Regions from separate parts of the Bradyrhizobium sp. LB11.1 genome, predicted to be linked through region 1. Evidence: predicted binding sites of a transcription regulator. Region 1 holds the regulator's gene; each other region holds the start of a gene.
What was found. Region 1 encodes PhoB, which activates phosphate uptake and scavenging genes when phosphate is short. Its sites were predicted from a motif close to TGTCATNNANCTGTCAT; they were not measured.
Positions count from the first base shown of each region.

Region 2: the regulator PhoB is predicted to act here: its motif matches at 2,004-2,020, upstream of ABIA96_RS09430 (RNA degradosome polyphosphate kinase).
Region 3: the regulator PhoB is predicted to act here: its motif matches at 6,617-6,633, upstream of ABIA96_RS21400 (DUF2794 domain-containing protein).

Region 1 covers NZ_JBEPTH010000002.1:501,049-510,601, reverse strand. Annotated here, with positions in the region: gene pstC (phosphate ABC transporter permease subunit PstC) at 1-747, shown strand, start outside; gene pstA (phosphate ABC transporter permease PstA) at 749-1,594, shown strand; gene pstB (phosphate ABC transporter ATP-binding protein PstB) at 1,591-2,412, shown strand; gene phoU (phosphate signaling complex protein PhoU) at 2,424-3,140, shown strand; gene phoB (phosphate regulon transcriptional regulator PhoB) at 3,163-3,879, shown strand; gene ABIA96_RS06300 (GcrA family cell cycle regulator) at 3,999-4,511, opposite strand; gene ABIA96_RS06295 (aspartate aminotransferase family protein) at 4,964-6,166, shown strand; gene argF (ornithine carbamoyltransferase) at 6,166-7,089, shown strand; gene ABIA96_RS06285 (Hsp33 family molecular chaperone) at 7,260-8,279, shown strand; gene apaG (Co2+/Mg2+ efflux facilitator ApaG/CorD) at 8,397-8,801, opposite strand; gene ABIA96_RS06275 (OpgC domain-containing protein) at 8,971-9,553, shown strand, end outside.
Region 2 covers NZ_JBEPTH010000003.1:360,095-369,647, reverse strand. Annotated here, with positions in the region: gene ABIA96_RS09430 (RNA degradosome polyphosphate kinase) at 1-1,930, opposite strand, end outside; gene ABIA96_RS09425 (P-loop NTPase family protein) at 2,071-2,748, opposite strand; gene ABIA96_RS09420 (CDP-alcohol phosphatidyltransferase family protein) at 2,841-3,383, opposite strand; gene purM (phosphoribosylformylglycinamidine cyclo-ligase) at 3,538-4,611, shown strand; gene purN (phosphoribosylglycinamide formyltransferase) at 4,626-5,279, shown strand; gene ABIA96_RS09405 (cold-shock protein) at 5,370-5,576, opposite strand; gene ABIA96_RS09400 (autotransporter outer membrane beta-barrel domain-containing protein) at 5,955-7,109, shown strand; gene ABIA96_RS09395 (LysR family transcriptional regulator) at 7,117-8,157, opposite strand; gene ABIA96_RS09390 (hypothetical protein) at 8,228-8,845, shown strand; gene ABIA96_RS09385 (GNAT family N-acetyltransferase) at 8,832-9,452, shown strand; gene ABIA96_RS09380 (isochorismatase family protein) at 9,478-9,553, shown strand, end outside.
Region 3 covers NZ_JBEPTH010000008.1:58,892-68,444, reverse strand. Annotated here, with positions in the region: gene ABIA96_RS21425 (heme ABC transporter permease) at 1-695, opposite strand, end outside; gene ccmB (heme exporter protein CcmB) at 772-1,440, opposite strand; gene ccmA (heme ABC exporter ATP-binding protein CcmA) at 1,514-2,116, opposite strand; gene acnA (aconitate hydratase AcnA) at 2,361-5,081, shown strand; gene ABIA96_RS21405 (DUF1223 domain-containing protein) at 5,293-6,072, shown strand; gene ABIA96_RS21400 (DUF2794 domain-containing protein) at 6,698-7,069, shown strand; gene ABIA96_RS21395 (GNAT family N-acetyltransferase) at 7,185-7,715, opposite strand; gene ABIA96_RS21390 (Bax inhibitor-1/YccA family protein) at 8,025-8,816, opposite strand; gene ABIA96_RS21385 (ABC transporter permease) at 9,097-9,553, opposite strand, start outside.

The DNA.
Region 1 (9,553 bases):
CTCGGCGCGCTCGGACCGATGTACGGCACGCTCGTCACCTCCTTCATCGCGATGCTGATCGCCATTCCTGTCGGTCTCGGCATCGCCATCTTCCTGACCGAGCTCTGCCCGCAATGGGCGCGCCGCCCGATCGGCATGGCGATCGAGCTGCTGGCCGGCATTCCCTCGATCATTTACGGCATGTGGGGCTTCTTCGTGTTGGGCCCGTTCCTGGCCAACACCTTCCAGCCCTTCATGATCAAGATATTCGACGGCGTCCCGGTGCTGGGCGCGATCTTCGCGGGTCCCCCGTCTTATCTCAGCCTGTTCAACGCCGCGCTGATCCTCGCGATCATGGTGCTGCCCTTCATCACCTCGATCTCGGTCGACGTGTTCAAGACGGTGCCGCCGGTGCTGAAGGAAGCTGCCTACGGTGTCGGCTGCACCACCTGGGAAGTCGTGCGCAGCGTGGTGATCCCCTACACCCGCGTCGGCGTCATCGGCGGCGTCATGCTGGCGCTCGGCCGCGCGCTCGGCGAGACCATGGCGGTGACCTTCATCATCGGCAACTCGTTCCGCATCTCGTCGTCGATCTTCGCGCCGGGCACCACGATCTCGGCGGCGATCGCCAGCGAGTTCGCCGAAAGCGACGGCCTGCACCAGTCCGGCCTGATCCTGCTCGGTCTGCTGCTGTTCGTGCTGACGTTCTTCGTGCTCGCCGGCGCCCGGCTGATGCTGATGCGTCTGGAAAAGAAGGCGGGGAAGTAACATGAACCCGATTTACGCACGCCGCCGCCGCAAGGACGTCGTGGTCCGCGCGCTCTGCATCGGTGCCGCCGCGTTCGGCGTCACCTGGCTCGCGCTGATCCTGATGACGCTGCTCTATAACGGCCTGGCAGGCCTGAACCTGGAGCTCTTCGCCGCGGACACGCCGCCTCCGGGCTCGACCGAAGGCGGCCTGCGCAACGCCATCGTCGGCTCGGTGATCATGACCGTGATCGGCGTCGGCATCGGCGCGCCGCTCGGCCTGTTCGCCGGCACATATCTCGCCGAGTACGGCCGCAACGACAGGCTCACCTCGGTGATCCGTTTCATCAACGACATCCTGCTCTCGGCGCCCTCGATCATCATCGGCCTGTTCATCTATGGTGCGGTGGTGGTGCCGATGCGCGGCTTCTCGGCGATCGCAGGGGCGCTCGCGCTCGCGGTGATCGTGATCCCGGTGGTGCTGCGGACGACCGAGGACATGCTGCTGCTGGTGCCGAACGCATTGCGCGAGGCCGCGTCCGCGCTCGGCCTGCCGCGCTCGCTGGTGATCAAGCGCATCGCCTATCGCGCGGCGCGCTCGGGCCTCATCACCGGCGTCATGCTGGCCACCGCCCGCGTCGCCGGCGAGACCGCGCCGCTGCTGTTCACCGCACTGTCGAACCAGTTCTTCAGCCTGGGCCTGAACAAGACGATGGCCAACCTGCCGGTGACCATCAACAACTTCGTGCAGAGCCCATATGCCTACTGGAAGCAGTTGGCCTGGAGCGGCGCCCTGCTGATCACTTTGACCGTGCTTGCCCTGAACATTGGCGCGCGCATCCTGAGCGCCGAGAGGACTGCAAAATGAGCGAAATGTCTGTTTCCGTCAGTGCGCCCACCGTTCATCCCGGCTCGCAGCCGCTGCCCGACGCTCCGGCCAAGGTGACGGTTCGCAACCTCAACTTCTATTACGGCGAGCACCACGCGCTGAAGAACATCAATCTGGCGCTCGGCACCAACCGTGTCACGGCCTTCATCGGCCCGTCGGGCTGCGGCAAGTCGACCCTGCTGCGCATCTTCAACCGGATGTACGATCTCTATCCGGGCCAGCGCGTCACCGGTCAGCTGATGCTCGACCAGACCAACATTCTCGACCCCAAGCTCGACCTCAATCTGCTGCGCGCCCGCGTCGGTATGGTGTTCCAGAAGCCGACGCCGTTCCCGATGACGATCTACGAGAACATCGCCTTCGGCATCCGTCTCTATGAGAAGATCTCGAAGTCCGAGATGGACGACCGTGTCGAGAAGGCGCTGCGCGGCGGTGCTCTCTGGAACGAGGTCAAGGACAAGCTCAACGCCTCCGGCCTGTCGCTCTCCGGCGGCCAGCAGCAGCGCCTCTGCATTGCCCGCACCGTCGCGGTGCGGCCCGAGGTGATCCTGTTCGACGAGCCCTGCTCGGCGCTCGACCCGATCTCGACTGCCAAGGTCGAGGAGCTGATCCAGGAGCTGTCCGAGAACTACACGATCGCGATCGTGACCCACAACATGCAGCAGGCGGCGCGCGTTTCCGACAAGACCGCCTTCATGTATCTCGGCGAGCTGATCGAGTTCGACGACACCAGCAAGATCTTTACGTCGCCGACCGACCGGCGCACGCAGGATTACATCACCGGCCGGTTCGGCTGAGGAGACAGGACATGGGTTCTGAACATACCGCAAAAGCCTTCGACACCGACCTCCAGGAACTCACGCGCCTGGTCGCCGAGATGGGCGGCATCGCCGAGCGCATGATCGTCGATTCCGTCGACGCGCTGATCCGCCGCGACGTCGCGCTCGGCCAGCGCGTCGTCACCATCGACGCCGAGCTCGACGCGCTCCAGAAGAAGATCGAGGAGCGCGCCGTGCTTACCATCGCGCGTCGCCAGCCGATGGCGGTCGATCTGCGCGAGATCGTCGGCGCCATGCGCGTTGCGACCGATCTCGAGCGCATCGGCGACCTCGCCAAGAACATGGGCAAGCGCGTCGCGGCGCTGGAGACGGATTTCCATCCGCTCAAGCTGTTCCGTGGCCTCGAGCACATGACCGACCTCGTGCAGCAGCAGGTCAAGTCGGTGCTGGACGCCTATGCCGCGCACGACCTGCCGGCGGCGATGGCGGTGTGGAAGGGCGACGAGGAAGTCGACGCCATCTGCACCTCGCTGTTCCGCGAGCTCCTCACCTACATGATGGAGGATCCGCGCAACATCTCGTTCTGCATCCACCTGATGTTCTGCGCCAAGAACATCGAGCGGATCGGCGACCACGCCACCAACATTGCCGAGACCGTGTTCTACATGATCGAAGGCCAGGCCATCACCGATAAGCGGCCGAAGGGCGACATGACGACCTTCGCCACGACGGTCCCCAATACTTGAATCCTTAAGGAGCGACGACCCCATGGGCGCACGCATTATGGTGGTTGAAGACGAAGAAGCTCTGACCGAGCTTCTCCGCTACAACCTCGAAGGCGACGGCTATGACGTCGAGACGGTGATGCGCGGCGACGACGCCGACACCCGTCTCAAAGAGCACATCCCCGATCTGATCGTGCTCGACTGGATGCTGCCGGGTCTGTCCGGTATCGAACTCTGCCGTCGGCTGCGGACGCGGTCCGACACCAAGCAGCTGCCGATCATCATGCTCACCGCGCGCGGTGAGGAAAGCGAGCGGGTGCGGGGCCTGGCGACCGGTGCCGACGATTACATCGTCAAGCCATTCTCGGTGCCCGAGCTGCTCGCGCGCGTGAAGGGCCTGCTCCGGCGCGCTAGCCCTGAGCGGCTCGCAACCGTCCTGGCTTTCGGCGACATCGAGCTCGATCGCGAAAAGCGCCGCGTGGCGCGTTCGGGCCGACCGATCGATCTCGGCCCGACCGAATATCGCCTGCTGGAGTTTTTCCTGGAGCACCCCGGCCGCGTGTTCTCGCGCGAACAGTTACTCGACAGCGTCTGGGGCCGCGACATCTACATCGACGAGCGCACCGTCGACGTGCATATCGGCCGCCTGCGCAAGCTGCTCAATCTCGGCCGCGAGCAGGACCCGATCCGCACCGTCCGCGGCGCCGGATATGCGCTGGATGATCGGTTTGCCAAGGCGGAGCAGGCGCAAAGTTTGTGAGCTGATGTAGCGAGCTCTCGCTGCACATTCCGATGTCGTCGCGGCCTTCGCCGTGACGACATTGAACTTGTTGTAGGGCCGTCGGCGCGCGACGGCTCCAGCTTAATCGCAATACGAACTCAGCGCGGTCCCGGCTTCACCGGCGCGCGCCGACGATCCGACGCCGGCTGATACGCAACGCGCGAGTGCTGGGCGCAGTAGGGCAGGCCCGAAAGCGCCTTGCCGCCGCAGAAGAAGAAATCCGGGCTCGAGGGATCGCCGACCGGCCAGTGGCAGGTCGCCTCGTTCAATTCGAGCAGCGATAGCCGCTGGCTCATCGGCACCACATTGTCGTAGGTGACCGGCTCGGCCTCGACCTCGACCTCGAAGGCCTGCGCCAGCGCGGTGTTGCCCCGCGCGATCGGCCGGCTCACCCGCATCATGTGCTGCGCGGGACGCGCCTTGCGCGGCCGGGGAGCGGCCGACGACGGGCTCTTGGCGCGGCCGGACAGACCGAGCCTGTGCACCTTGCCGATTACGGCATTGCGGGTGACGTTGCCGAGCTCGGCCGCGATCTGGCTGGCCGAAAGTCCGGCCTCCCAGAGCTTTTTCAACTGCTCGACGCGATCGTCGGACCAGGTCAAAACCGTCATTGCACCCTTTCCTTCGCCGCGGGCCAACCATCCTGGGGCCGCACGGCGAATGCCTAAGCCTTAAAAACCCGTGCCGCCCGAATCCCTTAAGGCTCGCCGGGCGCAATGAGACGCCCGAACGTTAACGCCGGTACATGAGGACTTTTGGGATCAGAACCGCTGCACGAGATGTCGTATCTGACAAGCCAGACGCTACAATATGGCGTGACTCGCGCGCAAGAGTCCGCCGACTCGCTTCCACATGTTCCGTGGCGAAATCCCGCGAAATCGTCACCGCAAGACTACGGATTTAGCGTTTCGCGAGGCTTTCGGGCGGCATTGACACCCGTTTCACCAAGCCTAAGATAGTCATGCGTGCCGCCCTTAAAAGGCGGCACGTTTCGTTTTCCGGGCCGGTGAATGGTGCGTTGCGCAATGCACACCACGCCGTCCGCAACATTCAAGTGACCGTCATGACGAATAGCGCAGCCCCGCATTTGCTCCCCGTTTTCGCCAGATCCGACCTCGGTTTCGAGCGCGGCGAGGGCTGCTGGCTGATCGCGACCAATGGCGATCGCTATCTCGATTTCACCTCGGGCGTGGCGGTGAATGCGCTCGGCCATGCCCACCCCGCGCTGGTCAAGGCGTTGCAGGAGCAGGCGACCAAGCTCTGGCATATGTCGAACCTGTTTCAGAGCCCGGACGGCGAGAAGCTTGCCGCGCGCCTCTGCAACGAGAGCTTTGCGGACTTCGTGTTCTTCTGCAATTCCGGCGCCGAAGCGCTGGAGGGCGTGATCAAGCTGGTCCGCCATCATCACTTCTCCAAGGGGCATCCGGAGCGCTACCGCATCATCACTTTCGAAGGCGCCTTCCATGGCCGCACGCTGGCCACGCTGGCAGCGACGGGATCTGCAAAATATCTCGAAGGGTTTGGTCCGCCGATGGAAGGCTTCGACCAGGTGCCGCATGGCGATATCGAGGCCGTAAAGAAGGCGATCGGTCCGGAGACCGCCGGCATCCTGATCGAGCCGATCCAGGGCGAGGGCGGCGTGCGTTCGGCGACTCCTGCTTTCCTGAGGGCGTTGCGCCAGCTCTGCGATGAGAAGGGCCTGCTGCTCGCGTTCGACGAGGTGCAGACCGGCATGGGGCGCACCGGCGATCTCTTCGCCCATCGCCGCACCGGCGTCACACCCGACGTGATGTCGCTGGCGAAGGCGCTCGGCGGCGGCTTCCCGATCGGCGCGGTGCTGGCGACTGCGGACGCAGCCTCCGGCATGGGGCCCGGCTCGCACGGCTCGACCTTCGGCGGCAATCCGCTGGCGATCTCGGCCGCGAACGCCGTGCTCGACGTCATGCTCAAGCCCGGCTTCTTCGACCACGTGCAGAAGATGTCGCTGCTGCTCAAGCAGAAGCTCGCCTCCGTGATCGACCGTCATGGCGATGTCGTCAGCGAAGTCCGCGGCGAGGGGCTCCTGATTGGCATCAAGGCCGTGGTGCCCTCCGGCGACCTGGTCGCTGCGCTGCGCAACGAAAAATTGCTGACCGTCGGCGCCGGCGACAACGTGGTGCGTTTCCTGCCACCCTTGATCGTCAGCGAAGCCGAGATCGAAGACAGCGTCGGGCGGCTTGAACGTGCCTGCGTTGCGCTCTCCGGCAACAAGCGGGCGGCAAGCTGATGAGCAAGACGCCAAAGCACTTCCTGGATATCAACGAGCTGCCGCTGTCGGAGCTCAAGAGCATGCTCGCGGCCTCCTCCGCCATGAAGGCGAAGCAGAAGGCGCATCAGCCGGTCAAGCCGCTCGAAGGCAAGACGCTGGCGATGATCTTCGAGCGTCCGTCGACCCGTACGCGCGTGTCGTTCGACGTTGCCATGCGCCAGCTCGGCGGCGAGCCCATCATGCTCACCGGTGCCGAGATGCAGCTCGGCCGCGGCGAGACCATTGCTGATACCGCGCGCGTGCTGTCGCGCTATGTCGACGCCATCATGATCCGCATCCTCAATCACGAGGCCCTGCTGGAGCTTGCGGCGAACGCGACCGTGCCCGTGATCAACGGCCTGACGCGGCGCTCGCATCCGTGCCAGGTGATGGCCGATCTCTTGACTTACGAAGAGCATCGCGGCCCGATCGAAGGTCGCACTGTCGCCTGGACCGGCGACGACAACAATGTGCTGGCGTCCTGGGCTCATGCGGCCGAGCGCTTCAAGTTCAAGCTGAATGTCGCAACGCCGCTGGAACTCGCCCCCAAGAAGGTGATGCGCGACTTCATCAAGGCGACCGGCGCGTCGATCGTGCTCGGCACCGATGCGGAAGCCGCCGTGAAGGGTGCCGATTGCGTCGTCACCGACACCTGGGTGTCGATGGGCGACAAGGAAGGTGAGCACCGCCACAACGTGCTCAAGCCCTACCAGGTCAATTCCAAGCTGATGTCGCTGGCCAAGCCCGACGCGCTGTTCATGCACTGCCTGCCTGCCCATCGCGGCGAGGAGGTCACCGACGAGGTGATCGACGGTCCGCAATCGGTCGTGTTCGACGAGGCCGAAAACCGCCTGCACGCGCAGAAGGGCATTTTGGCCTGGTGCTTTGACGCGGTGAAGTAATCATCTTGTAGCCCGGATGGAGCGCAGCGTAATCCGGGGTTCTCAACGCGCGGAAGACCTCCCCGGATTGCGCTGCGCTCCATCCTGGCTACGCAGCCCGTCGTTCCGCGGACGACGGAATGCGGGCGTGCCTCTTTCATTTTACCTCGATCGACCCCAGATAATGCGCCATGGTTTCCCAATCCCCTGACATGAACACCGGGCTCGAGGGCCCGGTTCGTGCGCCGTCCGCGGTTCCCGTCGATGACGCCGTGCTGCCCTACGAGGTCGACGCGCTCGATGTGCGTGGGCGGCTGGTGCGGCTCGGTCCCGCGCTCGACGAGATCCTGACCAAGCACGATTACCCGGCACCCGTCGGCAAGCTGCTCGGCGAGGCTATCGTGCTGACGACGCTGCTCGGCTCGGCGCTGAAGTTCGAAGGCCGTTTTATTCTGCAGGCACAGACCGACGGGCCGGTGTCGTTTCTGGTGGTGGACTATCAGGCGCCGGATCGCCTGCGCGCCTATGCGCGCTTTGATGCCGAGCGCCTCGGTGATGCCAAGGATACTGGCATGCACTCCGGCGCGCTGCTCGGTCATGGTCATCTCGCCATGACCATCGACCAGGGGCCCGACATGAGCCGCTACCAGGGTCTGGTTGCGCTCGATGGCGGCAGCCTGGAAGACGCCGCCCACGAATATTTCCTGCGCTCCGAGCAGATCCCGACCCGCGTGCGCCTCGCGGTCGGCGAGGAGTGGCGCTCGAGCGACGGCGGCAAGCATCGCTGGCGTGCCGGCGGCATGCTGATGCAATTCCTGCCGAAGGCGCCGGAGCGGGCGCGGCAGGCGGATCTGCATCCCGGCGACGCGCCCGAAGGCGCCGAGGTGCACGCCATCGCTGAAGACGACGCGTGGGTCGAGGCGCGCTCGCTGATCGAAACCGTCGAGGACGTCGAGCTGATCGATCCCGATCTCTCCGGCGAGCGGCTGCTCTATCGCCTCTTCCACGAGCGCGGCGTGCGCGTGTTCAATCCGATGGTCCTGAAAGCGCAATGCTCCTGCTCGCGCGACGCGGTCGCGTCGATGCTGAAGAGCTTTTCGCCGGATGATCGCAGCGCGATGGTCAAGGACGACAAGGTCGTCGTGACCTGTGAGTTCTGCTCATCGGTGTACGAGTTCACGCCGGATGAAGCGGGCGTCGAAGACGCGTAACATCGTTCTCGTAGGGTGGGCAAAGCGTAGCGTACCCACCATTTTGTCAGTGAATTCGAGCGAGATCGCGGGCACGGCGCTTTGCGCCTTTGCCCACCCTACGGCACCTGCGCTCGCCTAATTCAACACCCGCTTATGATCCGGGCTGTCGAGCGAAAACGTCGGCACATCGATCTCGAAACGTTCGCCGCTTGCGCTGACCATCTGGTAGCGGCCGGTCATGAAGCCGGAGGCGGTCGATAGCGGCACGCCGGAGGTATATTCGAAGCGTTCGCCGGGGGCCAGAGTCGGCTGCTCGCCAACCACGCCTTCGCCCTTCACCTCCTGCTGCCGGCCGGAGGCGTCGGTGATGACCCAGTGCCGCGTCTTGAGCTGCACGGTCTCGTCGCCGGAATTGATGATGACGATGGTGTAGGACCAGAAAAAGCGCGAGCGGTCGGCCGACGACTGCTCCGGAACAAAGTTCGGCTCGACGGTCACTTCGATCTGGCGGGTCACGGCGCGGTACATGATTGCCATCATAGCGAAAACCCCGCCGGGAACCAAACGCCGCAGCGCCCTTTCGCGACATCGTCCCGCCAGAATTGGCGGGGAAGTACACCCGTATGTGATCCGGCCGCTTTGCGAGGCGGCGACCGGACCGGTACACTTCTTTGAACGTCGCGATTTGCGGAAGGGTTTATGGGCCCCGATGACCATTGCCGATCAAGTGACGGGATCGACGATTGCGGGAGCCGCGGGCGCCAAACCCGTGGCAGCGGAGCCGCGCGCGCCGGCCATCACGCTGCCTGCCATCGGCGAGCGCGAGCTCAGGCTCGACCTGTTTCGCGGCCTCGCGCTTTGGCTGATCTTCATCGACCATCTGCCGCCGAATTTGCTGACCTGGTTCACGATCCGCAATTACGGCTTCAGCGACGCCACCGAAATTTTCATCTTCATCTCCGGTTACACCGCCGCCTTTGTCTACGGTCGCGCGATGCTGGAAAACGGTTTCGTGATCGCCACCGCGCGCATCCTGCGCCGGGTCTGGCAGATCTATGTCGCCCACGTCTTCCTGTTCACGATCTTCCTCGCCGAGATATCCTACGTCGCGACCAGCTTCGAGAACCCACTCTATACCGAAGAGATGGGGATCATGGATTTTCTCAAGCAGCCCGACGTCACCATCGTGCAGGCGCTGCTGCTGCGTTTCCGTCCCGTCAACATGGATGTGCTGCCGCTCTACATCGTGCTGATGCTGGCGCTGCCTTTGATCCTGTGGTCGATGAAGTGGC
Region 2 (9,553 bases), on a different contig from region 1:
CCTCGACGCGGCGGTCGAGGTTGCGCGGCATCATATCGGCCGACGAGATATACACAGCCGCTTTCGCGCTCGGCAGGCCTTGGCCCATGCCGAAGCAGTAGATTCGGCCGTGTTCCAGGAAGCGTCCGATGATCGACTTGACGCGGATGTTCTCCGACAGACCGGGAATGCCGGGGCGGAGGCAACAGATACCGCGTACGACGAGCTCGACCTGCACGCCGGCCTGTGAGGCCTCGTAGAGCGCATCGATGATGTCGGGATCGACCAGCGCATTCATCTTCATCCAGACCGCGCCGGGCTTGCCGTGGCGCGCGTGCTCGGTCTCGCCCTGGATGTGCTCGATGATGCGCTTGCGCAGGGTCAGCGGCGACACCGCCATCTTTTCCAGATCGCTTGGTGCTGCGTAGCCGGTGATGAAGTTGAACACGCGCGCGGCGTCGCGGCCGATGGTCGGTTCCGAGGTGAAGTAGGAGAGGTCCGTATAAATACGCGCGGTGACCGGGTGATAGTTGCCGGTGCCGGTATGAACGTAAGTGGTGAGGCTGCCGCCCTCGCGGCGCACGACCATCGAGAGCTTCGCGTGCGTTTTCAGTTCGAGGAAACCGTACACGACCTGCACGCCGGCGCGTTCGAGGTCGCGCGCCCAGCGGATGTTGGCCTCCTCGTCGAAGCGCGCCTTCAATTCGATCAGCGCGGTGACGGACTTGCCGGCTTCGGCCGCTTCCGCCAGCGCGCGCACGATCGGCGAGTTGTTGGAGGTGCGGTAGAGCGTCTGCTTGATCGCGACGACGTCGGGATCGCGCGCGGCCTGCTGCAAGAACTGCACCACGACGTCGAAGGATTCGTAGGGGTGATGGACGATCAGATCCTTCTGGCGGATGGCGGCAAAGATGTCGCCGCCATGCTCGCGCACGCGCTCGGGATGGCGCGGCACGTAAGGCGTGAATTCGAGGTCGGGGCGGTCGAGGCGCGTAAGCTGCGACAGCTCGTTCATGGCGAGCACGCCGTCGACCAGGAATACCTCGTCGTCGGCCGCCGACAGCGCATGCTGCACGAAGCTGCGCAGCTCCTCCGGCATCTTGGCGTCGATCTCGAGCCGGATCACCGATCCGCGGCGGCGGCGCTTCAGCGCGGTCTCGAACAGGCGGACGAGGTCTTCGGCCTCTTCCTCGATTTCGAGCTCGGAGTCGCGGATGATGCGGAAGGCCCCCTGGCCGTGAAGACTGTAGCCAGGGAATAGACGGTTGATGAACAGACCGGTCGCCTGCTCAAGCGAGATCAACCTGACCTTGCCCTCGGCCGGCAGGCGGATGAAGCGGTCGATCTTGCCGGGCATGCGGATCAGCGCGTTCATTGGCTTGCCGTCGGCCTCGCGTGTGAGCTGGAGCGCGATGGTGAAGCCGAGGCTCGGGATGAACGGGAAGGGGTGCGCCGGATCAATCGCCAGCGGCGTCAGCAGCGGGAAAACATTGTTGAGGAAGTAGTCCTCGAGCCAGATCCGCTCCGTCTTGGTGACCTCCTTGCCGTCGACCAGTATGATGCCGACGCCGGCCAGCGTGCCGCGCAAATCGGCCCAGATTGCGTGCTGATCGGAGGCCAACTGGGGGACGGTCCGGTTGATCAGCGCAAGCTGTTCGGACGGTGTCAGGCCATCCGGCGCGCGCTCGGCAATGCCCTCGCGCACCTGCGCCTTGATGCCGGCGACGCGGACCATGAAGAACTCGTCGAGGTTATTCGCCGAAATCGACAGGAAACGCACCCGTTCCAGTACAGGGTGGCTGGGATTCACCGATTCCTCGAGAACCCGACGGTTGAAATGCAGCCACGAGAGTTCGCGATTGATGAATCGCTCCGGGCTCGATGCGATCGCCGGCTGACGCTCGGGTTCCGTGGCTTTCTCTTTTGTATCAATAGCTTGCGCGGAATCCATGAGAAGTCGATCCATCCAGGTCGCCCCAATTTGCGACTTACGCCCAAAACCGGCCGGAGCATGTGTTAGTGCGATGACGTTTCGATGACATTGATGTTCCGCCGTCGCGCCGCGTCAAGCGGCTCCGAGGGGCGTGGCGGTCAAGCATCCCGAAGCAGCTCGGCTGCGAGCGCCCGGGTGACGGGACGGCCGAGCCGCAGGGCCTCGCCGTCGAGCAGCTCCACGGCGCGCCGCGCTGCGGCGGACGACCGCTCCAGCCGGGTTGCGAGGTAGCTCACCACGCTTTCGTCCACGGCGAGCTGGCGGTCGGCGCAGAACTTGACGATCAGGCCGCGGAACAGCTGGTCGTCCGGCGACAGTAGCGAAATCATTGGAATCGTCCGAAGCCGCGAGCGCAGGTCGCGGAGCTCGACGTCGAGCGCCGCCGGCGCCTCGCGGCCGGTGAAAAGCACGTAAGCGCCGTCCTCGCGGGCGAGGTTCATGAGGTGGAAGAGGGCGCGCTCGTCAAAGTCTCTGGCCTTGAGATCCTCGACCACCAGCGCGCCGGTCGCGAGCGCGCCGGGGACACTGGCCGCGGTCATCGCATTGGCCGTGGTCGAGCGGGCGCCAGCCTCCTCGGCCCAGATCGCGGCCAGATGGCTCTTGCCGCTGCCTTCGGGGCCGGCCAGCCACATGATCCGATGCGGCCATTCCGGCCAGCCGTCGATCAGAGTAAGGCCGGCGGCATTGGCGGGCCCCTCGAGGAAATTGTCCCGGCTCAGGCTCTCCGCGTGCGGAAGCGAAAATGCCAATTGTCGGGGATGAACGCGGCCTGGCACGCTTATTTTGCTCCATGCCGGCGCGCCGGCCTCGTCTGAAGAGATTTGACTTATTCGATCCCGAGTTGGCCTTTTGCGGGGCCGTATCCCCTTCATTTGGCCTCGAGCGTGCTCATGTGCCGCAGCCACTCGACGAGATAGAGCGACACGGAGGACAGCGTGAAGACCGTCACGAGGGCCATCAGGATTATATCATAAGGACCGGGCTTGAAGCCGAAGGCGAGGGCGGCCAGCACCAGTGCCGCATAGGCCACCTGCGCCGCTGTGTTGAGCTTGGATACTTTCGACGGCTTCATCTCGACCGGCTTGTCGAACAGCCAGGACACGATCACGGCGGCGACGATCATGATGTCGCGCGATACCACCAGGATCACGATCCAGCGGGGAATGTCGCCCCAGATGCCGAGCGACAGGTAGATCGAGACCAAGAGGGCCTTGTCGGCGAGCGGATCGAGCAGGGCGCCGAGTTCGCTCGCCATATTGAAACGCTTGGCCAGGAAGCCGTCGACGGCGTCGCTAATGCCGGCGATCAGGAAGACGGCAAACGCCACCTCCATTTGGCTCGACACGATGGCCCAGACGATGATCGGGACCAGCATGATGCGGCCCAGGGTAATGATATTCGGAATACTCACGCGGCGCTTCCCGGCACCCGGCCTGACCTCGAAATCCGGCCCCTTCGAGGCTGAACCAGTTGATATCTACATAGTATAGGGCGGGGCGCCACGCTTGCCATTGCGCGTCCCCGGAATTCGACGTAACCAGCCGCAAACCCACTGGAAATCGGGCATGACCGACCGCAAAAACGGCCTCACTTACGCCGATTCAGGCGTCGATATCGACGCGGGCAACCGCTTGGTCGACCTGATCAAGCCGATGGTGCGCGCCACCGCACGACCCGGCGCCGACGCCGAGATCGGCGGATTCGGTGGCCTGTTCGACCTCAAGGCGGCCGGCTTCAAGGATCCCATCCTGGTTGCGGCCACCGATGGCGTCGGCACCAAGGTCAAGATCGCGATCGAGACCGGCCTGCATGGCGGGATCGGCATCGACCTCGTCGCCATGAGCGTCAACGACCTCGTGGTACAGGGCGCCGAGCCCCTGTTCTTCCTCGACTATTTCGCGTGCGGCAAGCTCGACCCGGAGGCCACCGCCTCGATCGTCGCCGGCGTCGCCGAAGGGTGTCGCGAATCCGGTTGCGCTCTGATCGGCGGCGAGACCGCCGAAATGCCCGGCCTCTACAAGGACGGCGACTATGATCTCGGCGGCTTTGCCGTTGGTGCCGCCGAGCGCGGCACGCTGTTGCCGCGCAAGGACATTGCCGCGGGCGACGCCGTGATCGGCCTGGCCTCGTCGGGCGTGCACTCCAACGGATTTTCGCTGGTGCGCAAGATCGTCGAACAGTCCGGTCTCGGCTTCGAGGCGCAGGCGCCGTTCTCGCCGGTCATGACGCTCGGCGGTGCGCTCCTGACGCCGACGCGGCTTTACGTCAAATCCTGCCTGCGCGCGATCCGCGAAACGGCAGCGGTTAAGGGCCTCGCCCACATCACCGGCGGCGGTTTCACCGACAACATTCCGCGCGTGCTGCCGAACCATCTCGGCGTCGGCATCGATCTGGCGCGCCTGCCGGTGCTGCCGGTGTTCAAATGGCTGGCGGCCCAGGCCGGCATTGCCGAGCTGGAGATGCTGCGCACCTTCAACTGCGGCATCGGCATGATCGCGATCGTCGAGCCCGACAAGGTCGACGATGTCGTGCGGGTCTTCACCGATGCCGGCGAGACTGTGGCGCAACTCGGCACCGTGATCCCGGCCGAGGGCGAGCACCGCGTCGTCTATAACGGCCATCTCGACATGGCACTGTGATGACTGGCGCTGTGATGAAGCGCCGCGTCGCCATCCTGATCTCCGGCCGCGGCTCCAACATGTCCGCGCTGATCAAGGCCGCAAGCGCGGCGGATTTTCCGGCGGAGGTTTCGCTCGTCATCTCGAACAAGGCTGATGCGCTCGGACTCGAACGGGCCAAGGCGGCCGGCGTGGAAACACTGGTGATCGAGAGCAAGCCGTTCGGCAAGGACCGCGCCGGCTTCGAGGCCGTGTTGCAGGCAGCGCTCGACCGGCACGGCATCGAGCTGATTTGCCTCGGCGGTTTCATGCGCCTGTTTACCGCCGAGTTCACCAGGGCCTGGTACGGGCGGATGCTCAACATCCATCCCTCGCTGCTGCCGTCGTTTCCGGGCCTCGATCCGCACGGCCAGGCCTTGCGCGCCGGCGTCAAACTGTCTGGCGCGACAGTGCACTTCGTCATCCCCGAGACCGATGCTGGCCCGATCGTGATGCAAGGCGCGGTACCCGTCAGCGATCACGACACGGCGGAGACGCTGTCGGAGCGCATCCTCGAAGTCGAGCACCGCATCTATCCTGCGGCACTAAGCCTGCTTGCGACCGGCAAGGTCCAGATCGAGGGCGACGTCTGCAAGACGGCGGGCAGTTCGGCGTCGGAGAATTTTCTGGTAGCGCCGGTGGCGAACTGAGGCGTGGTCGCGTTTCGTCGTCCCAAACAAAATCCCCCGGCAGCGCCGGGGGCAACGTCATGATCTCTCGCGCTTTGGCTTTGAGAGAAATCAGGAGACCTTGAGGTTCTCCGCGGAGGCTTTGCCGCGGTTCTCCACGAGGTCGTATTCAACCACCTGGTTTTCATTGAGGGTGGAGAGTCCGGCACGCTCGACGGCGGAGATGTGGACGAACACGTCCTTGTCGCTGCCGTTCGGCTTGATGAACCCATAGCCCTTGGTCGGGTTGAACCATTTGACGGTGCCCTTTTGTGGCATCGTAGTCTCCTCCGCTAGATACAAAAAAGACGCGGCTGCTTTTCGCACGCCACGCCACAAACGGGCTTCCGGAAGTCTGTTCGAGTCTTGAGTCTCAAGGTCGCGAAACGCACAGCCGAGCGCCAATTCCGATTGTGTCCGACATTGCAACATGAAAATCGCGCGTTAGCAAGCCGCGCCCGGATTTCAAGATCGGACCGGGCGCACGCGCCTGCTATTTGCGACCTGTGGCCGCGGAACCACAATCGAGGGCAATAGCCCCGGCCGTCGCATGCCAACCGGTTGACCCTCCGAGGCAGTTCGGCACAAATCGCCGCACGCGCCGCAACTCGTGTTGCATTTTTGCGGATCGCCATTTTGCCATCGGGATTTGTCGGCATGGGCTGCCCCTCGCAGCGTTCGGGAACATGGCAGACGATCGGGTTGGACCGCGTCCGGCGGATCGTGGCCGCGATCGCCATGGCGCTTGCGTTCGCCGTGATGATGTCGGCGACGCCGGGCTTCGCGCAAAGCCCGACGCCGACCCCGACCCCGACACCCACGCCGTCGCCAACCCCGGTGCCGATGCCGACCTCGACCAATTACGACCAGTCGGCCGGCAACAGCGCACTCAATCTCGGCTCGAACTTCCTGGAGCGCCTCGGCAATCAGGCCTCCGGCGGCGTCAATCGCGCGTTCCGAACCAACCCCGGCGGTGGCGGAGCCTCGGCGAGCACGGAGGATCCGCGTTACCGCACCTGGTACGAGGGCTACGGCGTTTCGGTCCGGACCGATCCGCAGGGCGATTTCGTCGGCGACAAGCGCAAGACGTTCGGCGGCGTCGCCGGCTTCGGTGCTCGGGTCGCGCCGGGCGTCAATCTCGGCTTCTCCGTCGATCAGAGCCATACCGACATCGACGTGCCGCTCGCGCTGCAATCGGCGACGCTCGACCTGACCCAGATCGGCTTCAACGGCTCCGTCGACAAGGGACCCTGGACCTGGGCCTTCGCGGTGGTGCACGGTTTCGGCAAGGTCCATTCCAGCCGGGATACCGGCTTTGGCCTGGCGACGGCGGGTTATCGCGCCGCGGTCGACGGCGCGTTGACCGAGATCAGCTATTACTGGACCAGGGACCAGATCCGCATCGTGCCCAAGGGCGCGCTCGAATATGTGCGGGCCACCGGCGCGGCGTTCCAGGAGGCGGGCGGACTCGATCCGCTCAACGTTGGCTCGAGCGCGATCGCGCGCGCGCGGGTCATGATCGGCGCCGAGATCGGGCGCTACTTCATTTTCGACCAGAAGATCCTGGACCTCTCGGCCTACGGCAAGTTCGTCGACAATTTCTATCAGGATCTGGGTTCGGTCCAGGTCAGCCTCGGGACCCAGAACATCGTCGTCCCCGGCATCGGCGAGAGCCGTTACGGCATGGACGCCGGCGCCTCGGCCTCGCTCAGCCTGACCAACACCGCGCGGCTCTACGTCAATTACGACGGCAAGTTCCGCAACGAGCTGACGTCGCACCAGGGCACGATCGGCTTCGAATATCGGTGGTGAAGCCCGCTCACTTCGGCGTCGCTGCAACGTATCCAGACAATCCAAAGCCTTCGTGCGCAGCCGTCATCATCGGCACCAACGCGTTCGGATGGATGAATTCGTCGCGGAAACAGGGATGGGTTTTGGGGTCGAAGATCTGCTTCAGCCAGTCGACCACGATCTTGTGCCGCTCGGAGGTGCGGAACTCCTTGTGATAAGTGAGCCAGAGGTCGGCGTGGTGGCTGACGCCGAGGTCGACGGCGACGAGTGGCGCACCGAGCGCGATCGACACCGTCGGCAGGAAACCGATGCCGGCGCCGCGCTCGACCGCATAGAGCACGCCAACGGAAGAATTGGTCTTGATCCCGACGATGCCCTCCAGCGATTTCAACCCGAGCACGCGGGCATAGGCGCCGTCGTCGACCTGCGGCGCGCTCTGCTTGATGATGCGGTGGTTCGGCAACTCAGCGAGCGTCGCCGGCACGCCGTAGAGGTCCGCATAGTCGCTGGAGACGAAGGGATAAATGTGCAGCCGGCCGAGCCTGGCAACGATGAGATCGGGATTGGTCGGCGGCTCGAGCTGGATCGCGATGTCCGACTCCAGCCGCGCGACGTCCGCCTGCTCCATCGCGCAACGCAGATCGACGGCGATCTTGCGATAGGTCTTCTGGAAATCGATCAGCCGCGGCAGGATCCAGAAATTGCCGGGGCCCTCCGTCACCGCGACGCGCACCGTGCCCGACGTATCGTTGGACGAGCGCGAGGCGCGGCGGAAGACGTTGAAGGCGTGGCGCTCCATATGCGCGACGTCGGCGATCATCGCGGTGCCTTCGTCGCTGAGCGTGAGCCCGCTCTGGTCGCGCAGGAAAAGCTTGCAACCGATGCTCTCTTCGAGCCGGTCGATCCGGCGCATCAATGTGGTGGAGGTGAGCCCGAGCTCTTCGGCCGCGTTGCGAAAACTTTTATATTTTGCGCAAGCTAAAAACAGTTTCAAATCGTCCCAGGACGCATTTAGCGCTTCTTCATGGTGCTGCATCAATGCAGCACCCCGGTGCAATACTTGCTGCATACTCCTGATCTCCAGCCGCTAGGCTCTCCTCATAGCGGCGTACAAAACCCCCGAACGATAGAGGGACGACATGAGTAAGGAAAGGGGCTCGTTTGCCGCAAGGCATGATTTCGATGCCTTGCCGCTGAGCCCTGACGTGGATGTCCGTTGCGCGCAATTTTCCGAAATTGCCGCGCTTTCGGAGATGGCGCGACGGCTGGTGCCGGGTGTGCAGATCGGGGCGATGGAGCTCGCGACATATTTCGCTTTCGATCCCCAGAGCATCCTCACATTCACCCGAAATGGCAATCTGCTCGGCGGCATGGCCTTCATGTTTCTCAACGACCGCGGGCATGATGCATTGCTGCTCGACGATATCTGCCTGACCGCACCCGACACGCGTCATCTCGCCTCGGCAAACGAGGCGGTTTCGGCGATTTATATCTGGGCGATCGCGGCGACCGGCCGTGGCATCGCCGGTCTTGGCAAGGCTGCGGCTCATCTTCGCCAGATAAGATTTCATGGCGCCGATTGCTATGCGCAGCCGTCAACCGTGGCCGGACGCGAGATCATGAGAGCGACCGGATTCGAGCCAATTTCAAGCTTCCAGCCCGATCTCTGGTGTTACGAGCGGCCCTGGCATCGGCAGCCGATGCGCATGCCGGGCGCGATCATTCAAGCAAGGAGTTTTGCAGATGCACGGCACTAGGATTCCTCTCGCCAAACCCGACTCCCGCGCAATCACCGTTCGTCTCGCGCGTGATCCCAGCGATCTCATGCTTGTCACGGCCATTCGTTCCGCGGTCTATCTCGCGGAGCAGGATTGTCCGTTCGACGAGGAGTTCGATGGCAACGACATGGTTGCCGCGCATTTCATCGGCTACATCGGCAACGAGCCCGCGGGCTGTTTGCGCGTGCGCTTCTTCGGCGATTTCGCCAAGGTCGAGCGGCTCGCGGTGCGTCACCAATATCGGCGCTCGCGCATCTCGTTCAAGCTGGTGCAGGCCAGCGTCGACTACGTGAAGCGCAAGGGGTTCCGCAAGATCTACGGCCAGGCGCAGGACCGGCTGGTCGATTTCTGGGCTCATTTCGGCGCCAAGCCGCTCGGCCACAATCGCAAGATCACCTTCTCGGATTTCTCCTACACGGAGATGCTGCTGGAGATCGAACCTGGGCCGGACGCCATCACGCTGGACAGTGATCCCTACGTTATCATCCGCCCCGAGGGCGATTGGGACCGGCCGGGGGTGCTCGACGCCTCGGCGGGGCGGGTGGTGACTTCGCCGCTGCGAGATCTCGCACTCGCCGATCGTTGAAACTGGTGCAGCTCCGCGCAAGACAATGCTGGTTTCCATCCATGACGATCCGCCGATCCTGATTTGTGCGGATCTCCAGGTCGAATATCTGACCCCTGGGC
Region 3 (9,553 bases), on a different contig from region 1:
GAGCGCACGCGCCGGCGCAAAATCTCGTTGCGCATCGCTGCCAAGTGCAGCGTGACGAACAGCAACGTGAATGCGACCGCCATCACCAGCAGCGGAATCAGGAAGGACTTATCGAGCGTCGAGCCACCCATGCGCATAACGGAGGCCGGTTGATGTAGCGTATTCCACCAATCGACCGAGAATTTGATGATGGGAAGATTGATCGCGCCGACCAGCGTCAGCACCGCTGCGGCGCGTGCCGCGCGCGAGGGATCTTCAACCGCACGCCATAGCGCCATCAGGCCGAGATACATCAGGAACAGGATCAGCACCGAGGTCAGCCGCGCATCCCATTCCCAATAGGTGCCCCACATCGGCCGGCCCCACAGCGAGCCCGTGAGCAGTGCGAGGAAGGTGAAGGCTGCGCCGATCGGTGCGGCGGCTTTCGCGGCGACATCGGCGAGCGGATGCCGCCACACCAGCGTGCCGAGCGAGGCGACACTCATCACGCCCCACACGAACATCGACAGCCACGCATTGGGCACATGGATGAACATGATCTTCACGGTCGCGCCCTGCTGATAATCGTCGGGCGCATACGCGGACTGATAAAGGCCGATCGTGAGCAGGACGACGGTCGCGGCCGCAAGCCACGGCAGCACCCGCGCGCTCAGCGTGAGGAACCTTGTGGGGTTGGCGAGGTCGATCAGCGACATGGTATTCTGATAATCACCGGTAAGCGCTCACGCAATCGGCATGAAAGCGCGCAGCGAAAGTTGATCGGGGTCAAGGTCAGTCCAGTCCATGTTTCAGGCTCGCCGCGGCCGCGAACGGGCCGATCACGAGGCTGACCAGCGACAGCGCGCAAAGGATCGAGAACGGCGCGCCGAATGACGACGGCCCCGTGATCGCGGCCTGCGAGGCCGCGACCCCGAAGATCAGGACGGGAATCGACAGCGGCAACACCAGCACGGCCATCAACAGCCCGCCGCGATGCAGCGTCACCGCCAGCGCCGCGCCGATCATGCCGGTAAACGTCAGCGCCGGAGTGCCGGCGAGCAGGGTCAGCGCCACCGCGCCGGTCGCGACCATGTCGAGATTGAGCAGCAGGCCGAGCACGGGGGTTGCGACAATCAGCGGCAGGCCTGCGGCCAGCCATTGCGCCAACGCCTTGGCGGCGCAGGCCAGTTCCAGCGGTGTCCGGCTCATCGTGATCAAGTCGAGCGATCCGTCCTCATGGTCGGCCATGAACAGCCGGTCCAGCGTGAGCAGGCTCGCCAGGAGTGCGCCCAGCCACAGGATCGCCGGCCCCAGCCGAGACAGCAGCGCCAGGTCCGGCCCGACGGCGAACGGCATCAGGACGACGACGGTCAGGAAGAACAGCACGCCAATCAGCGCCCCGCCGCCGACGCGAAGCGCGATCCGGATGTCCCGGCGGATCAGGGCGGACAGGGCGGTCATGCGGCGCCTCCTGCAAGGGATGGGGCGGATGGAGCCGGGATCGACCGTCCGGAAATCTGAGGGTCAGGCCGCCTCACGCCACACTCCCGATCCGAAGCTCCCGCGAATCGATCCCCAGCGGCGCGTGGGTCGCCGCGATGATCAGGCCGCCGCGCGCCAGATGGTCGCGCATCAGACCACCGAACATGTCCTGGCCGGCGGCATCCAGCGCAGTGGTCGGCTCATCCAGCAGCCAGACCGGGCGGCGCACCGTCAGCAGCCGGGCCAGCGAGAGCCGGCGGCGCTGGCCGGCGGACAGGTACGCGGCGGGCAGATCAGCGGCGTGGTCGAGGCCGACGGCGGCGAGGCATTCAGCGGCGTCGCAGCGCCCGCCGCCCAGAAAATCAGCCCAGAATGACAGGTTTTCAGCCACGCTCAGGGCTGGCTTCAGGGCATCGCGATGGCCGAGATAGTGGCATTGCTCGGGCAGCGTCAGCTCGGCATCGCCCCCGTCGAGGGCGATTGTCCCACCCGCCGGAATGAGCAGGCCCGCGATCAGCCGCAGCAGTGAGGTCTTGCCCGATCCGTTGTGGCCGACGACAGCGACGGCTTCGCCGGTCACCGCCTCGAAATCGAGCCCGGAAAACACCTCGCGGCCGCCGCGCACGCAAATCACCCCGCGTCCGGACAACTGCATCTTGCCTGATACCAACCCGTTCAAAGCCAGGCCTCAGGAAATCTTGGGGTAGCGCATCAGAATTTTTGGCTCGCGACTTGCTGGGGTTCGATTGTGGCTGTGGCGGCGCGGTTAGAAAGCTTCTATAAGCCCGGAACTACTTGATGCAGCAACTTAACCTGCCCCTGCAAGCGATCCAGCCGGAATCGCAGACGGTGTTAAAATACCCCTAGCTGGGTATAACTAACAATTGGGATTTCCTTTCATGACCTCGCTCGACAGCTTCAAATGCAAAAAGACCCTCAAGGTCGGCGCCAAGACCTATGTGTATTACAGCCTGCCCACGGCCGAGAAGAATGGTCTGAAGGGAATTTCGAAACTTCCCTATTCGATGAAGGTCCTGCTTGAGAACCTCCTCCGCAATGAGGACGGCCGCTCGGTCAAGAAGGAAGACATCGTCGCGGTCTCGAAGTGGCTGCGCAAGAAGTCGCTGGAACATGAAATTGCATTCCGCCCGGCACGCGTGCTGATGCAGGACTTCACCGGCGTTCCCGCCGTCGTTGACCTCGCCGCGATGCGCAACGCGATGCAGAAGCTCGGCGGCGATGCCGAGAAGATCAACCCGCTGGTACCGGTCGATCTCGTCATCGACCACTCCGTGATCGTGAACTTCTTCGGTGACAACAAGGCTTTCGGCAAGAACGTCACCGAGGAATACAAGCAGAACCAGGAGCGCTACGAGTTCCTGAAGTGGGGCCAGAAGGCGTTCTCGAACTTCTCCGTCGTGCCGCCCGGCACCGGCATCTGCCACCAGGTCAATCTCGAATATCTCTCCCAGACGGTGTGGACCAAGAAGGAGAAGATGACGGTCGGCAAGAAGACCGGCACCTTCGAGGTCGCCTATCCGGATTCTCTTGTCGGTACTGACTCGCACACCACCATGGTCAACGGTCTCGCCGTGCTCGGCTGGGGCGTCGGCGGCATCGAGGCGGAAGCCTGCATGCTCGGCCAGCCGCTGTCGATGCTGCTGCCCAACGTGGTCGGCTTCAAGCTGAAGGGGGCGATGAAGGAAGGCGTCACCGCGACCGACCTCGTGCTCACCGTGACGCAGATGCTGCGCAAGCTCGGCGTGGTCGGCAAGTTCGTCGAGTTTTTCGGCCCCGGCCTCGACAACCTCTCCGTCGCCGACAAGGCGACGATCGCCAACATGGCCCCCGAATATGGCGCGACCTGCGGCTTCTTCCCGGTCGACGCCGCGGCGCTCGACTACCTCAAGACCTCCGGCCGCGCAGCACCGCGCGTCGCGCTGGTGCAGGCCTATGCCAAGGCGCAGGGCCTGTTCCGCACCGCCAAGTCGGCGGATCCGGTGTTCACCGAGACCCTCACCCTCGACCTCGGCGACGTCGTTCCGTCGATGGCCGGTCCGAAGCGCCCCGAAGGCCGCATCGCGCTGCCCTCGGTCGCCGAAGGTTTTTCGGTCGCGCTTGGCACAGAGTACAAGAAGACCGAGGGGCCCGCGAAGCGCTTTGCCGTCGAAGGCAAGAATTTCGAGATCGGTCACGGCGACGTCGTGATCGCCGCCATCACCTCCTGCACCAACACGTCGAATCCGAGCGTTCTGATCGGCGCGGGCCTGCTCGCGCGCAACGCGGCCGCGAAGGGCCTCAAGGCCAAGCCATGGGTGAAGACCTCGCTGGCTCCGGGCAGCCAGGTGGTCGCGGGCTATCTCTCGGATTCCGGTCTGCAGGCCGATCTCGACAAGGTCGGGTTCAACCTGGTCGGCTTCGGCTGCACCACCTGCATCGGCAATTCCGGCCCGCTGCCGGAGGAGATATCGAAGTCGATCAACGACAACGGCATCGTCGCCGCGGCCGTGCTCTCCGGTAATCGCAACTTCGAAGGCCGCGTTTCGCCCGACGTGCAGGCAAACTATCTGGCCTCGCCGCCGCTGGTCGTCGCGCATGCGCTCGCCGGCAGCGTGACGAAGAACCTCGCCGTCGAGCCGCTCGGCGAAGGCAAGGACGGCAAGCCGGTGTACCTCAAGGACATCTGGCCGACGACCAAGGAGATCAACGCTTTCATGAAGAAGTTCGTGACCGCGTCGATCTTCAAGAAGAAGTATGCCGACGTGTTCAAGGGCGACACCAACTGGCGCAAGATCAAGACGGTCGAGAGCGAGACCTATCGCTGGAACATGTCGTCGACCTATGTGCAGAACCCGCCCTACTTCGACGGCATGAAGAAGGAGCCGGAGCCGGTCACGGATATCGTCGAGGCACGCATCCTGGCGATGTTCGGCGACAAGATCACCACGGACCACATCTCGCCGGCCGGTTCGATCAAGCTCACCTCGCCCGCGGGCAAGTATCTCAGCGAGCATCAGGTGCGTCCTGCCGACTTCAACCAGTACGGCACGCGCCGCGGCAACCATGAAGTGATGATGCGCGGTACCTTCGCCAACATCCGCATCAAGAACTTCATGCTCAAGGGCGCCGACGGCAACATTCCTGAAGGCGGTCTTACCAAGCACTGGCCCGACGGCGAACAGATGTCGATCTACGACGCCGCGATGAAGTACCAGCAGGAGCAGGTGCCGCTGGTGGTGTTCGCCGGCGCCGAGTACGGCAACGGCTCCTCGCGCGACTGGGCTGCGAAGGGTACGCGTCTGCTCGGCGTGCGCGCCGTGATCTGCCAGAGCTTCGAGCGCATCCATCGCTCCAACCTGGTCGGCATGGGTGTGCTGCCCCTGACCTTCGAGGACGGCACCTCGTGGTCCTCGCTGGGCTTGAAGGGCGACGAGAAGGTCACGCTGCGTGGTCTCGTCGGCGATCTGAAGCCGCGCCAGAAGCTGACCGCGGAAATCGTCTCCGGTGACGGTTCGCTGCAGCGCGTTTCGCTGCTTTGCCGCATCGATACGCTGGACGAGCTCGAGTACTACCGGAACGGCGGTATTCTTCACTATGTGCTGCGCAAGCTCGCGGCCTAAGCGCGAATTTGTGAACGGTGGCTCACTGCGACGTGAGTAGAAGGTTAGACGAAGGCGGCCTATCACAAGGCCGCCTTCGTGCGTTACGGGATGCTTCGGATGGGCCCGCCCGGCGGACACTGCGGATGGCTGAATGTGCCGTGCCCGTAAGACTACGGTGACCATCAGGCGATAGGATATCCCTCCCCGAATACGAGATGTGACGTTCGACATGACTGGAATGATGGCTTCTAATCTCGTTTCGCGATGGTCCGGTGCATTCTGGTCGGGAGCACTCGGCATCTGCGCGATCGTCGCCGTCGTCCGTCCCGCCCAGGCCGATCCCCGCGCCGTGGTCGAACTCTTCACCTCTCAGGGGTGCTCGTCCTGCCCGCCCGCCGACAAGGTCATCGGCGACCTCGCCAAGGATCCCTCGATCATCGCGCTGAGCATGCCGATCGACTATTGGGATTATCTCGGCTGGAAGGACACGCTGGCGGATTCGCGTTTCTCGGCGCGGCAGCGCGCCTATTCACGCATGCGTGGTGACCGCGAGGTTTACACGCCGCAGGTCGTGGTCAACGGCGCCGCGCATGTCATCGGCAGCGATCGCGCCGGCATCGAAAGCGCGATCGGCAAGACCGACACGGGCACGGGCGTGATGAGCGTGCCGGTGACGATGTCGCTGGCGGGCAAACAGATCAACGTGTCGGTCGCCGCGAGCAAGGAGCCGGCAGTCTCGCATGGCGAGGTCTGGATCTGCTCGATCGCAAAATCGGTGCCGATCGAAATCAGCCGCGGCGAGAACCGCGGACAGCAGATCACCTACCACAACGTCGTGCGCAATCTGCTCAAGGTCGGCGACTGGAACGGACACCAGGAAAGCTGGACGGTGCCGATCGAGAACCTGACGTCGCGCGATGGTGTCGACGGCGCGGTGGTTTATGTCCAGGACGGCAGCCGCGAGAAGCCCGGCCCCATGCTGGGCGCGGCGTACACGTCGCTGCACTGATCCGAATTTCCTGTCTCTCTCTCTTTATTCTTGAGCGTCTCATTCGCTCTCAGCCCTCATGGTGAGGAGCGTGCGTTTGCGCGCGTCTCGAACCATGCAAGCCCGCGCTGATGCATAGTGGCCTCGATCCTTCGAGACGCCGCGCGAGCGCGGCTCCTCAGAATGAGGGGAGAGTCTTCGCGCGAATATCGGAGAAAAATTCGTCGCGGCAGCAACACCCCGACGCAAACAAAAAAGGACCAACTTGCGTTGGCCCTCCTTGTCGCGCGTACAGACCCGATCCTGTTCGACCCCGGGGGGCTGGGGGCTGAGGAATCCGGAGCCGAAAGGACCGGGTCAACGCACACAAACCTTTTCGCAGTGCAGGGCGGCGGGCGATGGGCGGAAAAGCGGCGATCCTGTGATTCTTCCTAACGTTCCCGTGACGGTTTGCCGCTGAGAAGTTCCACCGTTGCGTGTGTCATGATTCGCAACCGGGGGGCGAGGTGGGCGCGGTCCTTGAGGAGGCCCTGAAGAGCCTCTTGCGGTGGCGAACGGTTGGAGCAATCATGCAATTGTCATGATCCGCGGATCCGGGGACGGTCTTCGCGGACGGGGGGTCATGTTGTGCGACAGGAGGCGCTCGATGAGTCTGACGCCGGAGGATGCCGATCCGAGCGGGCAGCGCGCAGTGGCGCATCCCGCCGCTGCGAATGCCCAACTGAGCCGGGTGACGTTCAACCGGCTCGAACTGAATCGTATTCTCAATCTCTATGGCCGCATGGTCGCCGACGGCGAGTGGCGCGACTATGCCATCGATTTCCTGAAGGACCGCGCGGTGTTCTCGGTCTTTCGCCGTGCCTCCGAAGTGCCGATCTACCGCATCGAGAAAGATCCCCGACTCGCGCGCAAGCAGGGCATGTACAGCGTGATCTCGGCGACCGGCCTGATCCTGCGCCGCGGCCACGAGCTCGACCGCGTGCTGCTGGTGATCGACCGGAAATTGGCGGTGGTGTAGCCACACCAGCGGTGCCGGGTGGGCAAAGGCGCGAAGCGCCGTGTCCACGTCGTTGCTCAATCGCCGCAAATGGTGGGCACGCTTGCGCTTTGCCCACCCTTGCTACGAGACCGGATTACTTCCCCGGCACCGTGCGCGCGCCCTCGCCGAGGTCGCGCTGCATCATCACCGTATCCAGCCAGCGGCCGAACTTCAGGCCGACATTCGGATGCGTGCCGATCATCTTGAAGCCGCCTCTGGCGTGCACGCCGATCGAGCCGGCATTGGCGGAATCGCCGATGACGGAGATCATCTGGCGGAAGCCGCGCGCCTCGCACTCGGTGACCAGCCGCTCCAGCAGCAGCGAGCCGATGCCGCGTCGGTGGAAGGAGGGATCGAGATAAATCGAGTTCTCGACCGTGAAGCGATAGGCCGGGCGCGGCCGGTAGGCGCCGGCATAGGCGTAGCCGGCGACGCGGCCGTCGAGCATGGCGACGACATAGGGATAGCCGCCGTCGACCAGCGCGCGATAGCGGCGCGTCATCTCGGCGAGATCGGGCGGTTCGAGCTCGAACGTCGCGGTGCCCTCGCGGACGGCCTGCTGATAGATGGCGGTGATGGCGGGGAGGTCGGCCTCAAGGGTGGGCCTGATTTCGGGTGCGGACATGGCGGGAGATTAGAGGCTTCGTCCGGTCGCTGAAAGGGGCAACACCGCCTCTCCGCCGTCATTGCGAGCGTAGCGAAGCAATCCAGAAATGCATCCGCGGAGGGACTCTGGATTGCTTCGCTGCGCTCGCAATGACGAGGAGTAGCCCGGATGGAGCGCAGCGAAATCCGGGGCAGGCTCATCCGCAGGCCCGACTTTCCCGGATTGCGCTTCGCTCCATCCGGGCTACGGCAGCACGCTCTCGGCCGAGCCAAACAAAAACCCCGGCCTCTCGGCCGGGGTTCGTGTCCGTTCTCTCAGGCTTTGCGCTTAGTCGCGCTGGCCGAGGAGCTGCAGCAGCAGCGTGAACAGGTTGATGAAGTTCAAGTACAGCGACAGCGCACCGGAAATCGCCGCACGCTCGGCGATGTCACCGCCGGCCGAAGCGTAGCCGTAAATGTAGTCGTTCTTCAGCCGCTGCGTATCCCACGCGGTAAGGCCCGCGAACACGAGAACGCCGACCACCGACACAACGAACTGCAGCACCGAACTCGCCATGAACAAATTGACCAGGCTCGCGATGATGATGCCGATCAGGCCCATGAACAGGAACGAGCCCATGCCGCTCATGTCACGCTTCGTGGTGTAGCCGTAGAGGCTCAACGCACCGAAGGTGGCCGCGGTGATGAAGAACACCCGCACGATCGAGGTGTGCGTGTACACCAGGAAGATCGAGGACAGCGAGACGCCCATCAGCGCCGCGAACACCCAGAACAGGATCTGGGCGGTCGAGGGGGCGAGACGGTTGATGCCGGCCGAGATCACGAACACCATGGCGAGCGGCGCCAGCATGAACAGATATTTCAGCGGGCTCACAAACATCGCGTAGCCGAACGGCGTCAGGAACAGCTTGCCGACACGGACGGCTTCCGCGGTCGGAACGTCAGTCACGGCAGCCATATAGACGCCAAGCGCGGCCAGGCCGGTGATGGCCAGGCCAATGCTCATGTAATTGTAGATGCGCAGCATGTAGGCGCGCAGACCGGCGTCGACCGTCGCGGCGTCAACGCGCCCGGCGGCCCGGCCGAAAGGAGAAGCGTAATTGCGGTCTAGGTCCGACATGGTCGAATTCCCGTTGGTTGCCCGGGCCGGCACGAGGGTTGCCATGCCGCCGGGTCGTCTAATTCTATCTCGGATACCGATGTCCGCCGACATTAAATTTGGCTAACAATCGGGTCTCCGAACCCATCCGATATGTGGGAAACTAACACATTCGCTGCAACGGTCCACGCGCGGCTGAATGTCGCCCTTGGCGCGAATCCTGACGAGAACCTGACAAGCAGACGCGGTTAATCGCGGAAACGGGGGAATTCAGCCCGGCTCGACCGTCCGCTACCTTTTGTCACAAATTGCGCAACACCGTGGCGGGCTTTTTGTTCAACGCCAAGAGCGTGCCGGCAAGGCCGAGCCCGACGGTGACGACCAGGGCGGCCGCAACCACGCCGGCCGCGCTGCCGGCCTGCCAGACGAAGGTCAGCGTCATCAGCCGCGTCACGATCATCCAGGCCGCGATGCTGCCGGCGATCACGCCAAACACGGCAGTGGCGAGCCCGATCAGGAGATATTCGAGCGCATAGGCGCCGAGCAGCCGCAGCCGCGTTGCGCCGAGCGTCTTCAGGATCACCGCGTCGTAGACCCGGTGGCGGTGGCCGGCGGCGAGGGCGCCACCCAGTACCAGGATCGCCGAGATCAGGGTCACGGCGCTGGCGCCGCGGATCGCGAGCGCCAGATTGGTCACGACCGCGCCGATCGTCTCCATCACCTCGCGCACGCGCACGCTCGTCACCATTGGATAGGTA